2 regions of the Pseudomonas sp. C321 genome follow, and region 2 is predicted to be linked to the other one. Evidence: predicted binding sites of a transcription regulator. Region 2 holds the regulator's gene; the other holds the start of a gene.

Region 1 (7,628 bases), 680 kb from region 2:
CGGGCATTGATGACCCTGGGAATGCTGGCGAACCAGTTGTGCCAGGAGGCGGCGAGCGGTTTTTGAACCGCGCAAAGGGCCACAGGTTAATCACCACGCTTGTCATGCTGCACTCAACAAGCGAGCATATGGCCCTCTGCCGTTAAAGCTGTTGGCGATATGAATCCTACTTTTCCTGCCGCGTTGTTGATCTGCCTGCTGAGTCTGTGTAACGCCGCGCCGGTGCTGGCTGCTCCCGTCAGTGAGCCTGTTGTGGCAGCGAATGCCGAACCAAAGCCTGTGCCCGCGAAAAAAACAGTCCAGCCCAAAAAAGCTGCTGCCGTGAAGAAACGTGCACCGGTCGCCAGCAAATCCAAGTCGGCCCACGAAGTGGCCCAGACTAAACTGCCGCCAGCCCATCTGGACTTGCGCTTGCCGCAGGACATGGTCAGGCGCCTGCAGCCCCTTGGCACCTTGCCACAGCCGAAAAGCGTGCCGCTGCTCCCGCCGATGTTTGGTGAGAAACCTGTCGACAACAGCGCGTTCCAGATCAACGGCCGCCTGCTGAGCAATGAAATGATGCTACAGCTGCGTAACGAAGAGCGCCGGGACGTGGAAGGTGCGGCGCTGGATTTCGAGTTCAAGCAATAAACTATTCCCGCCAAGGTGACGCGAATCGCTGATCTTCTGTCGCAGACTGGTCAGTCACTTTTGTTTTGTGCGAAAAACCCCTGTTGGACCATTTTAAAACGGCTGTTTAAGGGCGTACTCTAGCCCGGCCATCAACACTTTGCCGTCGAGGACCGCTTGTCATGAAATGCCGTGAAGGCTGTGGCGCTTGCTGCATTGCCCCCTCCATCAGCTCACCTTTACCGGGGATGCCCCACGGCAAACCTGCGGGCGAACGCTGCCTGCATCTGTCTGTCGAACAGTTGTGCCAATTGTTCGGCCAGCCAGAGCGGCCTGCGGTGTGCAGTGCGTTTCAGGCGGATCTGGAGGTCTGTGGCAGCAGCCAGGAAGATGCAATCAGACTGATTGGCTGGTGGGAGCAGATGACGGCGGCTTAGTGGGCATTTCAATGTCGCAACTTCAACAATAAGGAATACAACAATGGGTTCGCTGAAACGACTGGCTGTGTTGTGCGGTTTTACTGTTTTGTTTGCTGCCACTGCCCAGGCCGAAGATTGGCAGACTGCCAAGGATGAAGACGGTATCAAGGTGTCCTTGAGTGAGGTGGCCGGGTCCAAGTACAAGGCTTATCGTGGTGTGACCGTGATCAAGGCGCCATTGGCCAAGGTGCAGGCTTTGCAGGACGACGCGGTAGGGGCCTGTAAGTGGATTCATGAATGCAAGTCGCAAAAACTGCTCAAGCAGGAAGGCGACAAGAGCTGGACCTACACGCAGTTCAAGGCACCGTTCCCGGTGACAGACCGTGACTCGATCTTGCAGATCACCACCACCAAGGACGCAGACGGTAGCGTGACCCGCAAGCTGCTGGAAGTGCCTACCTACCTCCCGGTAGAGAAGGGTTATGTGCGTGTGGCCCAGGTCGAAGGCTTCTGGAAGCTGGTGCCTAAAGGCGCCGACCAGACCGAAGTAACCTACCAGGTCCACACCGAGCCAGGCGGCAGCGTGCCGTCGTGGCTGGCCAACAAGTTCGTGGTGGACGCGCCGTTCAACACCTTGAAAGCCCTCAAAGACAGCGCCGAAAAGTAAGCGCGGCCGATCAGGTGCCTCCTGCTTGAGTGGAACGATTGCCAAACCCTCAAGGTCCAGATGTCTGTAAACCCATCCATGGGTTTTATCGAGGAGGCACTGATGCAAAAGTGGCAAATTACCTTCGTTGATGATCATGGCGATCAATCCGTGGAACTGTTCGACTGCGAACAGAAACCCAGTACCGAAGAGGCTGCACGGATGATCCGTGCCAAATTGCTGCCGGTGGCTGCTGAACTGGATCTCAATGACCTGGAAGGCCGCACCAACGAGCCAACGGTCAAAAGCCTGAAAACCCAGAACAGTATTCAAATCCTCAGCATTACCCCTGTTGCCTGAACATTCCCTGTACATCACACACGACCCTCTGGTGGAGGTGATAGCTTCGCGCTACTCTGCAAGGGAGATCAGCGAATGAATCGCTAAGGTCTGGTCTTGTCAGCTACATGCTTATCTCCCAGCGGTGAAACCATTGCCGTATCACCCGCGCCATTCGAGTGCGGGTTTTGGGAAGTACGGAAAGTCTATCCATCGGTTTTAGGAGGACGTTTCATGAGCACAGCTTATCAAGAAGACATCAGCACCAACGTGTTGCGCCGCATGAAAGAGGGCGGCTTTGATTTTTCACGTTTCCACCCCATCGAGTTTTACGCCATTTTCCCGGATGAGGAACATGCGCGCAGGGCTGCGGGTCGATTTCGTGGGGAATCCCTCAATGCCCAGGTCAGCGTGCGGGATGACGGTGCCGGGTACCTGGAACTGAGCAAAGTAATGTTCGCTACCTACGACGGCATAGGAGACTTTGAGCAAGACTTTGAGGCGGTGGTCGAGCCCTTGGGCGGGATCATCGAAGGATGGGGCGTGAAACAGGAGGTTCGTGGGTTGCCCATGTAGCTTATGAACAACACAGCGTATCGGCTGACCTTTGGGTCGGCCGATTTTGTTTCTGCTCCCGGAAAACCCTCAAGCCATTCTCGGAAATATCCTGCACAAAAAAAGGCCACCCGGGCAGGGTGGCCAAAAGGGAAGACCGGGCATGAAGGGGAGCCGGTCGGTACATGAGGTACCAAGTTACCGGCGAGGCAATGGGTGAAGCTGTAGGACGTGTCCTGTTCAGCGTGTGGGGGCGATTATCCCCAGTGTTTATCAGGCAGTGAAATCAACTCTGGCTATGCTGGTGATAGGCAAAGCTCGCTTCGCAATGAGGCACGGCGGGCGACGCTGGATCATTTGCTGCACCGGGACGGTGCGGCGTGACTAATAGCTCTACCCAACTGATTGATATTTAAGTGTTTATGCCGCTGGCACGGGTCTTGCGATGGTCCCTTGCGTCTGGGTGACAAGGAGTTCGGCATGATCCGCACTTATTATGATGAGATGTACGACGGGGCAGGGCTGGTTCGCCCTCATTACCGCGAATTCGCCCGCTGGTTGGCCGAAACCCCGACGGAGCTGCTGGCCCAGCGCCGGCGCGAAGCCGATCTGCTGTTTCACCGCGCCGGAATCACCTTCACCCTGTACGGTGACGAGCAGGGCACCGAGCGCCTGATTCCCTTCGATACCATTCCCCGCAGCATTCCTGCCAGTGAATGGCGGATTGTCGAGCGCGGCTGCATCCAGCGGGTCAAGGCGCTGAACATGTTTCTCGCCGACCTGTACCACGAACAACGGATCATCAAGGCCGGGATTATTCCCGCCGAACAAGTTCTGGCCAACGAGCAATATCAGTTGGCGATGCAAGGCCTGGACCTGCACCGTGATATCTATTCCCACATCTCCGGGGTCGACCTGGTACGGGATGGCGACGGCACCTACTACGTTCTCGAAGACAACCTGCGCACCCCCAGCGGCGTCAGCTACATGCTCGAAGACCGCAAGATGATGATGCGCCTGTTCCCTGAACTGTTCGCCGCCCAGCGTATTGCCCCGATAGATCATTATCCAAACCTGTTGCTCGACACCCTTAAAAGCTCCAGCCCGCTGGATAACCCCAGTGTTGTGGTGCTCACACCGGGACGCTTCAATAGTGCGTTCTTCGAACATGCATTCCTGGCACGGGAAATGGGCGTCGAGTTGGTGGAAGGCGCCGATCTGTTTGTGCGCGATGACCGTGTTTTCATGCGCACCACCGACGGGCCGAAAGCCGTGGACGTGATCTATCGCCGTCTCGACGACGCCTTTCTCGACCCCCTGGCTTTCAACCCTGACTCCATGCTCGGCGTACCGGGCCTGCTGGCGGCCTACCGCTCGGGCAATGTGGTGCTGGCCAACGCCATTGGTACTGGGGTGGCGGATGACAAGTCGGTGTACCCCTTTGTTACCGACATGATCCGTTTCTATTTGGATGAAGAGCCGATCCTGAAGAATGTTCCGACCTTCCAGTGCCGTAAACCTGATGAATTGTCCTACGTGCTGGCCAACCTGCCTGAGCTGGTAGTCAAGGAAACCCAAGGCTCCGGCGGCTACGGCATGCTGGTAGGCCCGACCTCCAGCGCTGCAGAGATCGAAGCCTTCCGCGCGCGGATCAAGGCTAAACCCCACGCTTATATCGCCCAGCCGACCTTGTGCCTGTCCACCTGCCCGACCTTTGTCGAAAACGGCATTGCGCCCCGGCATATCGACCTGCGTCCGTTCGTGCTGTCTGGCAAGGAAACCCGCGTGGTACCTGGCGGCCTAACCCGTGTGGCGCTGCGTGAAGGCTCGCTGGTAGTCAACTCGTCCCAGGGCGGCGGCACCAAAGACACCTGGGTGGTTGAGGATTGATGCCATGTTGAGTCGAACTGCCTCGGATTTGTATTGGATGTCACGCTATCTGGAGCGCGCGGAAAACCTCGCGCGGATGCTTGATGTCAGTTATTCGCTGTCGCTGATGCCCCAGGATGGGCGCGGCGATGGCCTGCACGAACTGGCGATGCCGCTGTTGATCACCGGCACCCTGGACGATTATCGCGAGCGCCACGGCGAACTGCATGCCGAGCGCCTGCTGCACTTTTTTGCCCTGGATGCCGCGAACCCGGCGAGTATCTACAGCTGCCTCGGTGCCGCCCGGGCCAGCGCCCATGCCGTGCGTGGGCGAATCACCGCTGACATGTGGGAAAACATCAACGCCACCTGGCTGGAGATTCGCGGTATTGCCCAGCAGGGCTTGAGCCGCTATGGCATGAGCCGTTTCTGCGAGTGGGTCAAGGAGCGTTCCCACCTGTTTCGCGGTGCCACCTACGGCACCATCATGCGTAACGACGCTTTTCGTTTTATTCGCCTGGGCACCTTTATCGAACGGGCTGACAACACCCTGCGCTTGCTGGACGCCCGTTATGAAATGGCCGGTGATCAGGCCGAAGTCGTCATCGATGGCACCGCCCACGCCTACTACCAGTGGAGTGCGCTGCTGCGGGCCTTGTCGTCGTTCGAGGCCTACACCGAGATTTACCGCGATGCGCCGGGTGCCCGGCAGGTGGCTGAGTTGCTGCTGTTGCGGGCCGACGTTCCGCGTTCGCTACGGGCTTGCAGCGAGGAGATCGATCAGGTCCTCGCCAGCCTGCCGGGTATCAACGGTCGTCCGGCCCAGCGCTTGGCCGCCGAGATGGACGCACGCCTGCGCTTTACTGCGATCGACGAAATCCTGGAGGAAGGCCTGCACGCCTGGCTGACCGACTTCATCCCGCTGGTGCGCCAGTTGGGTAACGCTATTCACAGTTCCTACCTGGAGGCGGCATGAGACTCTCCATCAGCCACGAAACTACCTACCACTACGAAGACCAGGTACGCGCCAGCATCCAGTACCTGCGCCTGACGCCCCACGACAGCGAGCGTCAGCATGTACTCAGCTGGCAACTGGACCTGCCGCGCCCGGTGCGGGCGCAATTGGACCCGTTCGGCAATATCCTGCATGTACTGACCCTGGATGAGCCCCACGAAGCCATCATCATCGGCGCCCGTGGCCAGGTGGATATCGACGAGTTACGCGAGGCCGAGCATGAGAGCCAGTCGGCGTTTCCGTTCCTGCGTTGCACCCGCTTGACGGAACCTGACGAAGCGCTGCGCAGCTTTGCCGAAAAGCAGTGCCAAAAGCGTCGGGATCGCAGCGCTTTGATCGACCTGATGCATGCCCTCAACCAGTACATGACCTACTCGCCGGGCGCCACCGAAGTCGACACCTGTGCCGCCCAGGCCTTCGCCGGTCGTGCGGGAGTTTGCCAGGACCACACCCACGCTTTCCTGGCCTGCGCTCGTAGCCTGAGGGTTCCGGCGCGGTATGTGTCGGGATATTTGTACAGTGAAGACAGCGAGCACCTGGCCAGTCACGCCTGGGCCGAAGCCTGGCTGGATGGCGCCTGGTACAGCTTTGACGTGACCAACCAGTTGGCCCGGCCGGAGCGGCATTTGAAGCTGGCGGTGGGGTTGGACTACCTGGATGCCTGCCCGGTACGCGGCATGCGGCGCGGCGGAGGCCATGAGCAGATGCATGCCAAGGTGTTTGTGGCGCCAATGCCGGCGATTTCGGTGCAGCAGCAGTAGGGTTTAGCCTGCTATCGCAGGCTTGCTTACAATGAGCATAGGTATTTACACATCGTGCAGCTCCGCTATTTTTCGTAGAAGCTGTCGAGCTTTAGCGAGGCTGATCTGATGACGGTGGTGCGGCCGACGTAGCCTCACTGGGGCTCGACAACTGCGGCGGTTCTTGTCGTTAACATGCGTGCGATTAGGTCTTTCCAGTCACCTCAAGGCTGCTGCTTACGCCCCGCCATATGCTTCAAATACCCCACCAGTAAATCCAGCTCTCTGTCTGGCAACACACTGGCCGCAAACGCCGGCATCTTCGCCTGGGGCCAATGCCTCATGCTCTGTGGATCACGAATGTAGCGCTTGAGGAAATCACCGCTGAAGTACTCGGTCGGGTTGTAGGGGATATTCAGGTCTGGCCCGACCTGGGCATCGCCGGCACCATTGAGCCGATGGCAGGCCAGGCAGTTTTTCTGAAACAGCGCAAACCCTCGGTTGATCGGGTCATCCGCCGCCAGCTTGGGATCTGGCAACAACGCCGGGAAGCGTTCGGCAACCGTCTTCAGCTGTTTGATCCCGCCGATCTGAAACGGCCATTGCTCGGGGCTGATATGGCCCGCTTGCGGGTCAGTCCAGACCAGATAAAACGGTCCGGCGCCAGGTTTGCCAGTCGCCAGCGGCGGCCACGGGTGAGCCGGGTCTTCCACCGCCAGCCAGGCCCGGCTGCCGGTTTTTTCAAGCAGGGGAGCCGCTGTCAGCTCCGCGGCAAAGCCATCGAAGGCCACCGCTTGCAGATGGTTTTCAGGCCGTATACCCGGTAGCAGAACCGCCAGCGGAACCGCGCGATAGGTCATGGTGCGCTTGTAGGAAACGTCATCGACAATCTGTACCGTTTGCGCAGCCGGGTGTTTGAGCAAATCAGCGGTTTGCCAGATTTTGCTGGTGTGATCCAACTCGATGGTCAACTGCGCAGCAGAGGCAGGCAAGGCCAGCAGCAGGGTCAAGAAGGCGATGATGTATTTCAAGGGCTGGCCCGCGATAGCTCACTGTCAATCGGCCTGACTTATCAAGGCCGAAACCGTGGCTAACGATACCGGAAAACCACAAACAATCAGTACGCAAAAAGACAGCCCCTACGACGGGACAGCTGTACGCAATTTCCCGGTAGGTGCTGCCAAAGGCTGCATGCCTGGTGCTGTATTGGCACAGGTGGAGAATGAATCAGTCACCCAATGATCTTGGTCAGATTGGGCAAAATCAGAATCAGAGTGGTGGCGAAAAGAATGAGTCCCGCCTGACGTACTTTCGATTGTTTGAACATGGCTGACTGCCTTTTGTTGTTATTCCTGAGCGTCAAATGCGTGCCGGTACATTTCACTATGAAGGTCGAACATGTCGCTTTTTTTACAGGTGCCCCAGCAAAACCCGGC
Region 2 (7,628 bases):
TTTGCCCGCAGCCAACATCATCATCGCCATGATGCTTTTGCCGTCGACCGTGGATTCCGGGGTGCGCCCAACCCTGATCTGGCAGGGAAACTGCCCCGCGACGCCGACGAACTTGGCCGAGGCCCGGGCGTGTAAGCCCAGTTTGTTGATGATTTCAATTTCCAGAGCGGGCATCGCGGGGGTGTTCCTTTCAGCTAAGGTCGCGGTGGCGAACCTGGACGTTCTTGAGGGTTTGCTGCAAAACCTGGCCGAGGCGCTCGGTCAGGTACACGGAGCGGTGGTGCCCGCCGGTGCAGCCAATGGCGATGGTGACATAGGCTCGGTTGCTGGCGGCAAAGCGTGGCAGCCATTTGAGCAGGTAGCTGGAAATGTCCTGGAACATCTCCTCGACATCCGGTTGCGCCGCCAGGTACTCGGCTACGGGTTGGTCGAGCCCCGACTGATCACGTAGTTCCGGCTTCCAGTACGGGTTGGGCAGGCAGCGCACGTCGAACACCAGGTCGGCGTCCACCGGCATGCCCCGCTTGAAGCCAAAAGACTCCACCAGGAACGCCGTGCCAGGTTCTGGCTGGTTCAACAGGCGCAACTTGATGGTATCGCGCAGTTGATACAGGTTCAGGCTGGTGGTGTTGATCTTCAGGTCGGCCAGGTCAATGATTGGCCCCAGTAGCTTGGTTTCGTCTTCGATGGCTTCTGCCAGCGAGCGGTTGGCGCTGCTCAGAGGGTGACGACGACGAGTTTCTGAAAAACGCTTGAGCAGGGTTTCTTCGTCTGCATCCAGGTACAGCACGTCGCAATGAATGTGTTTGCCGCGCACCTCCTCAAGCAATTCCGGGAAGCGCGTTAGGTGGCTGGGCAGGTTGCGGGCGTCGATGGATACAGCGACTAGCGGCTGTGCCAGTTCGGTGTGGATCAACGCGCGCTCAGCCAGTTCGGGCAGCAAGCCGGCCGGCAGGTTGTCGATGCAATAGAAGCCATTGTCCTCAAGCACATTGAGGGCAGTACTTTTACCTGAGCCGGAGCGGCCGCTGACGATGATCAAACGCATGATTACTGCCCGTTCTGCTCTTCCAGGACGACCTGATACAGCGCTTCATTACTGGAGGCGCTACGCAGTTTTTCGCGTACTTCTTTGCGGTCGAGCATGCTGGCGATCTGCCGGAGCAGTTCCAGGTGCGCATCGGTGGCCGCTTCCGGGACCAGCAGAACGAACAGCAGGTCTACCGGGGCACCGTCGATGGCGTCGAAATCGATAGGAGCGTCCAGGTGCAGCAAGGCGCTGACTGGAGACTCGCAACCTTTAAGGCGGCAATGGGGGATGGCGATGCCGTTGCCAAAACCGGTCGAGCCAAGTTTTTCACGGGCAATTAGAGCCTCAAAGACATCTTGCGTCTTCAGATTAGGCACTTCGCGGCCGATCAGATTGGCAATTTGTTCGAGGGCGCGCTTTTTACTGCCGCCCGGCACGTTCATGAGGGAACGGCCGGGGGTCAGGATATTTTCGAGTCGGATCATGGGTTGGGAGTGTTAACGACCGGTTGCGCCCTGAAGGAGGCTCTGGGTCTTTTCCTTATGCTTTTTGAGTTGGCGATCCAGCTTGTCAGTCAGCAGGTCAATGGCGGCATACATGTCTGAATGCTCGGCATTGGCGACGACTTCCCCGCCGGGGATATGCAGGGTGGCTTCGATTTTCTGCAGCAGCTTCTCGACTGTCATCGTGACTTGCACGTTGGTTATCTTGTCGAAATGCCGTTCCAATCGGTCGAGTTTTTCGCCGATGTAGGTGCGCAGGGGGTCGGTCACTTCCAGTTGGTGTCCACTGATGTTGACTTGCATACAGCTTCTCCTTCGTTGCCAGTGCATAAAGCGGCAGGCAGAAATGCCTGCCACTGGAACGCTGTGGCTAGCCCGTCACATCAAACGCTTACGCTCGCTGGAAGGCGCGATCCCAAGGGACTCGCGGTACTTGGCGACGGTTCGACGGGCTACCTGAATGCCTTGTGCCTCCAGTAAACCAGCGATCTTGCTGTCACTCAACGGCTTTTTCTGATTTTCCGCGGCAACCAGTTTTTTGATGATCGCGCGGATCGCCGTGGACGAGCATTCGCCACCTTCGGAAGTGCTTACATGACTGGAGAAAAAGTATTTCAGCTCATAAATACCCCGTGGGGTATGCATGAATTTCTGTGTAGTCACCCGGGAAATCGTCGATTCATGCATGCCTACTGCCTCGGCAATGTCATGCAGGACCAGCGGTTTCATCGCCTCATCGCCATATTCCAGGAAGCCGCGCTGGTGCTCGACGATCTGGGTGGCGACTTTCATCAGGGTTTCATTACGGCTTTGCAGGCTCTTGATGAACCAGCGGGCCTCCTGTAACTGGTTGCGCATGAAGGTGTTATCGGCGCTGGTGTCGGCCCGACGGACAAAACCTGCGTATTGCGGGTTGACCCGCAGGCGTGGCACCGATTCCTGGTTCAGCTCCACCAGCCAGCGCTCGTTGTCCTTGCGCACGATCACATCGGGAACGACGTATTCGGCTTCGCCGGACTCGATTTGCGAGCCGGGGCGAGGGTTGAGGCTTTGCACCAGCTCGATGATCTGGCGCAGGTCATCTTCCTTGAGCTTCATGCGCCGCATCAGTTGGCTGTAGTCGCGGCTGCCCAGCAGGTCTATGTAGTCGGTGACCAGGCGTTGTGCCTCGGTCAGCCACGGCGTCTTGGTGGGCAACTGGCGCAGTTGCAGCAGCAGGCATTCGCTGAGGGTGCGGGCGCCGATACCGGCCGGTTCGAATTGCTGGATGCGGTGCAGGACGGCTTCGATTTCGTCTAGTTCGATATCCAGTTCCGGGTCGAAGGCCTCGAGGATTTCCTCAAGTGTCTCGTCCAGGTAGCCCTGATTGTTGATGCAGTCGATCAGGGTCACGGCGATCAGTCGATCGGTGTCGGACATCGGCGCCAGGTTCAGTTGCCACAGCAAGTGGCTCTGCAGGCTCTCGCCGACGGAGGTGCGGGTGGTGAAGTCCCACTCGTCATCGTCATTGCTGGGCAGGCTGCTGGTGCTGGTCTGATAGACGTCTTCCCAGGCGGTGTCCACCGGCAGTTCATTGGGAATGCGCTCGTTCCACTCGCCTTCCTCAAGGTTATCCACCGTAGGGGCGGTTTCCTGGTAGGACGGTTCCTGGACATCGGTGTTGGGTTTTTGCTCGGTGTTGTCGGCCAGCGGGTCGGCATTATCGAAGTCGTCGCCTTCTTCCTGGCGTTCGAGCATCGGATTGGACTCCAGTGCCTCCTGGATTTCCTGTTGCAGGTCCAGGGTCGACAATTGGAGCAGGCGGATGGCCTGTTGCAGCTGCGGTGTCATCGTCAGCTGCTGGCCCATTCTCAGAACTAGCGATGGTTTCATGGCAGGGGCTTAACACCTTATTCGCCGGCGCAATGCGCCATCCACGACAGGGCGCGTGAGCGCCAAACATAAGCAAATTATATGCCTGATATCGGGGGCTTTGCCTAGAGCGCGGTAACAATAAAAATATTGAGGTTTTTATTGACGCTCGCGCTCCTTGGCGAATGGCCAGGTATCACAGTACTTACAAGCGGAATTCGTGGCCCAGGTAAACTTCCTTGACCAGTTCGTTGGCCAGGATAGTTGCCGAGTCACCTTCGGCAATCAGCTGCCCGTCGTTGACAATATAGGCGGTTTCGCAGATATCGAGGGTTTCGCGCACGTTGTGGTCGGTGATCAATACACCGATCCCTTTGGCCTTGAGGTGGTGGATGATCTGCTTGATGTCGCCGACCGAGATCGGGTCGACACCGGCGAAGGGTTCGTCCAGCAGGATGAACTTCGGCGCAGTGGCCAGGGCGCGGGCGATTTCCACACGACGACGTTCGCCACCGGACAGGCTCATGCCGAGGTTGTCGCGAATGTGGTTGATGTGGAATTCCTGCAGCAGGCTTTCCAGCTCTTTCTTGCGTGCGGCGCGGTCGAGTTCCTTGCGGGTTTCGAGAATCGCCATGATGTTGTCGGCTACCGACAGTTTGCGGAAGATCGACGCCTCCTGGGGGAGATAGCCAATACCAGCCTGGGCACGGCCGTGCATAGGTTGGTGGCTGACGTCCAGGTCGTCGATCAGTACGCGACCCTGATCCGCCTGGACCAGTCCGACAATCATGTAGAAACAGGTGGTCTTGCCGGCACCGTTGGGGCCAAGCAGGCCGACGATCTGGCCGCTGTCGATCGATAGGCTGACATCGCGCACGACCTGACGGCCTTTATAGGCCTTGGCCAGATGCTGGGCTTTCAGGGTTGCCATTACTCGGCCTTCTTCTTCGGCTGGATAACCATGTCGATGCGTGGACGTGGCGTAGTGACCTTGCTGCCATTGGCGCGACCAGCTTGAGCGATCTGGGTCTTGGTATCGTAGATGATTTTCTCGCCTTCGGTAGAGTTGCCGTCGCTGCTCAGAACCTTGGCGCGGTCGATCAATACGATGCGATTTTGTTGGGCGTGATATTGGATCGTCACGCCGTAGCCCTTGATGGGGGCCGGATCTGTAGCTTTCTGTTGTTGCTCGAAATAGGCCAGGTTGCCCACCGAAGTCACTACGTCTATCTCACCAGCAGGGTTGCGGGTCAGAGTCACGGTGTTGCCGGTGATTTTCATCGAGCCTTGAGTGATGATCACATCACCCTTGTAGGTTGCGACACCTTGCTTGTCATCCAACTGAGCGTCGTCAGCCTGAATGTGGATTGGCTGTTCGCTATCGTTCGGCAGAGCCCAGGCGCTCACGCTTCCCAGTGCTGCGCCCAGACCGAGCAAAATAGGGAGGGTTTTAACGAGCCTCATACTGTCCTCTTACGTTCGATAGCAGGTGTATCCTGCTTTCTTTCAAATACGCTTTCATTCCCTTGCCAGTCGATACACCGCCAGCGCCGTCGATTCTAACGTCTTGCTCGGTCTGCGCATATTGCTTCTGAGGGAATACGGTCATGCGACTGCTGGTAATAATGGTCTCGCGGTCCTTGGCGTCGGTGCGAGCTACGCGCACCGAGTCGATCAGTTCGACTTCGGTACCGTCAGGATTGACTTCGCCGCGCTTGCTGGTGACGTGCCAGGGGAATTCGGTGCCGCGATACAGGTTCAAGTCCGGGTTGGTCAACAATGTGACCTCGGTGGCCTTCAGGTGTTCGACCTTGTCCGAGGTCATCTCGTACTGCACCTTGCCATCGGGCAGGAACTGCACGCTGTGGGCGTTGATGGCGTAATAGTCGATAGCGCCCTCGTCGACCTGTGCTACAGGCTGGTCGAGGAAGCGCTCCGGGCTGATATTCCAGTAACCGACCGCCAGAAACAGCGCGGCGATGGCCCCGAATACCAGGAAATTTCGAATCTTTTTGCTCAGCATAGATAGCTCTATAGGTAGGCGGCGTGGGCCGCTTCAAGGCTGCCCTGGGCGCGCAGGATCAACTCGCAGAACTCGCGTGCGGCGCCTTCGCCACCGCGGGCCTGAGTGACGCCATGGGCATGCTCGCGAACAAATGCTGCGGCATTGGCCACCGCCATGCCCAGGCCAACCCGACGAATTACCGGCAGGTCAGGCAAGTCGTCGCCCAGGTAGGCAACCTGCTCATAGCTTAGGTTGAGTTGGCCAAGAAGTTCGTCCAAGACCACCAGTTTATCCTCACGGCCTTGATAGAGGTGAGGAATACCCAGGTTTTGTGCGCGGCGTTCCACAACGGGCGTCTTGCGACCGCTAATAATGGCTGTTTGCACGCCTGCTGCCATCAGCATTTTGATGCCCTGGCCGTCGAGGGTGTTGAACGTCTTGAATTCGCTGCCGTCTTCGAGGAAATAAAGGCGGCCATCGGTCAGCACGCCGTCGACGTCGAAAATTGCCAACTTGATGGCTTTGCCCCGTTGCAAAAGGTCGGTGCTCATTTACATCACTCCTGCGCGCAGCAAATCATGCATGTTCAAGGCGCCAACCGGGTGATCGTCGCCATCGACCACCACCAGGGCGCCAATCTTGTGGTCTTCCATGATCTTCAGGGCTTCGGCTGCGAGCATTTCGGCGCGGGCGGTCTTGCCATGAGGGGTCATTACCTCGTCGATGGTCGCAGTGTGGATATCAATGGTGCGGTCCAGGGTGCGGCGCAGGTCGCCGTCGGTGAAAATCCCGGCCAGGCGCCCATCGGCTTCCAGGATGACGGTCATGCCCAGGCCCTTGCGGGTCATTTCCATCAGCGCGTCCTTGAGCAAGGTACCGCGCGGCACATTTGGCAACTCGTCGCCGGCGTGCATGACGTTTTCCACTTTCAGCAGCAGCCGACGGCCCAGCGCACCACCTGGATGGGAAAATGCGAAGTCTTCGGCGGTAAAGCCGCGCGCTTCCAACAGTGCCACGGCCAGTGCATCACCCATGACCAGGGCGGCGGTGGTGGACGACGTCGGCGCCAGGTTCAGCGGGCAGGCTTCGTGGGTGACGTGTACGTTTAGGTTTACCTCGGCAGCCTTGGCCAGCGTCGAATCCGGGTTGCCGGTAACGCTGATCAGCTTGATACCCAGACGCTTGATCAGCGGCAGCAAGGTGACGATTTCGTTGGTGGTGCCGGAATTGGACAGGGCCAGGATGATGTCGTCCCGGGTGATCATGCCCATGTCGCCATGGCTGGCTTCGGCCGGGTGCACGAAAAATGAGGTGGTCCCGGTACTCGCCAGGGTCGCGGCGATCTTGTTGCCGACGTGGCCTGACTTGCCCATGCCAACCACGACAACGCGGCCTTTGCTGGCCAGAATCATCTCGCAGGCGCGTACGAAATCTGCGTCGATATGGGTCAGCAAGCCTTCTACGGCTTCCAGTTCGAGACGGATGGTGCGTTGTGCCGATTGAATAAGGTCGCTGGATTGGCTCATGTCTGAAGTCGTATAGCCTGACGAAAAGTCGGCGATTATAGCGGGAATGCGCAATTCCCTCACGCAAGTTCGTTAGGCTTTGTTCCGGCCGGGATGTGTGGCCGCTCTCAAATACTTTTTTTTAGCTGTCCTGTTTCTGAACAAGCTCTGTTCCGGCCTTGGGCGCTCTGTGTCAGCAGTGATATAGTTCGCCGCCAGTTCGGTCCGCACAGCCCATGTGTCTATCTGTCGCAAACAGTTGTCCCAAACATGGCGTCTGAGTGAGAGGCTGCATTCCAAGGAGTTTAGATGAGTGCCGATAACGCCTACGCGGTCGAGCTGAAGGGCCTTTCCTTCAAGCGCGGTACGCGCAGCATCTTCAATAACGTTGATATTCGCATTCCCCGCGGCAAAGTCACGGGCATCATGGGGCCTTCCGGTTGCGGCAAGACCACCTTGCTGCGCCTGATGGGTATGCAATTGCGCCCCAGTGCAGGCGAGGTCTGGGTCAATGGCCAGAACCTGCCGACATTGTCGCGCAGCGATCTGTTCGATGCCCGCAAGCACATGGGCGTGTTGTTTCAGAGCGGCGCGTTATTCACCGACCTGGATGTATTCGAAAACGTCGCGTTCCCGCTGCGGGTGCATACTCAGCTGTCCGATGAAATGATTCGTGACATTGTGTTGCTGAAACTGCAGGCCGTTGGGCTGCGCGGTGCTATCGACCTGATGCC

The links. The regulator sigma-54, encoded in region 2, starts transcription at its own class of promoters, with help from an activator protein. The targets are predictions, from matches to a motif close to ANTGGCATNNANNTTGCTNT.
Region 1: ACZRJ6_RS00825 (circularly permuted type 2 ATP-grasp protein) is a predicted target of sigma-54. The motif match lies at 2,996-3,015, and genes of this name have one in related genera.

The regions. Positions count from the first base shown of each region.
Region 1 is NZ_JBUZRB010000001.1:190,175-197,802, reverse strand. Features, by position in the region: gene ACZRJ6_RS00855 (aminotransferase-like domain-containing protein) at 1-66, shown strand, start outside; gene ACZRJ6_RS00850 (translation initiation factor 2) at 160-630, shown strand; gene ACZRJ6_RS00845 (YkgJ family cysteine cluster protein) at 792-1,046, shown strand; gene ACZRJ6_RS00840 (START domain-containing protein) at 1,090-1,695, shown strand; gene ACZRJ6_RS00835 (hypothetical protein) at 1,774-2,034, shown strand; gene ACZRJ6_RS00830 (ribonuclease E inhibitor RraB) at 2,248-2,589, shown strand; gene ACZRJ6_RS00825 (circularly permuted type 2 ATP-grasp protein) at 3,049-4,458, shown strand; gene ACZRJ6_RS00820 (alpha-E domain-containing protein) at 4,463-5,413, shown strand; gene ACZRJ6_RS00815 (transglutaminase family protein) at 5,410-6,213, shown strand; gene ACZRJ6_RS00810 (c-type cytochrome) at 6,417-7,223, opposite strand.
Region 2 is NZ_JBUZRB010000001.1:871,326-878,953, reverse strand. Features, by position in the region: gene ACZRJ6_RS04165 (HPr family phosphocarrier protein) at 1-174, opposite strand, end outside; gene rapZ (RNase adapter RapZ) at 191-1,048, opposite strand; gene ptsN (PTS IIA-like nitrogen regulatory protein PtsN) at 1,051-1,515, opposite strand; gene hpf (ribosome hibernation-promoting factor, HPF/YfiA family) at 1,528-1,836, opposite strand; gene ACZRJ6_RS04145 (RNA polymerase factor sigma-54) at 1,912-3,405, opposite strand; gene lptB (LPS export ABC transporter ATP-binding protein) at 3,590-4,315, opposite strand; gene lptA (lipopolysaccharide transport periplasmic protein LptA) at 4,315-4,848, opposite strand; gene lptC (LPS export ABC transporter periplasmic protein LptC) at 4,835-5,407, opposite strand; gene ACZRJ6_RS04125 (KdsC family phosphatase) at 5,416-5,940, opposite strand; gene ACZRJ6_RS04120 (KpsF/GutQ family sugar-phosphate isomerase) at 5,941-6,915, opposite strand; gene ACZRJ6_RS04115 (ATP-binding cassette domain-containing protein) at 7,204-7,628, shown strand, end outside.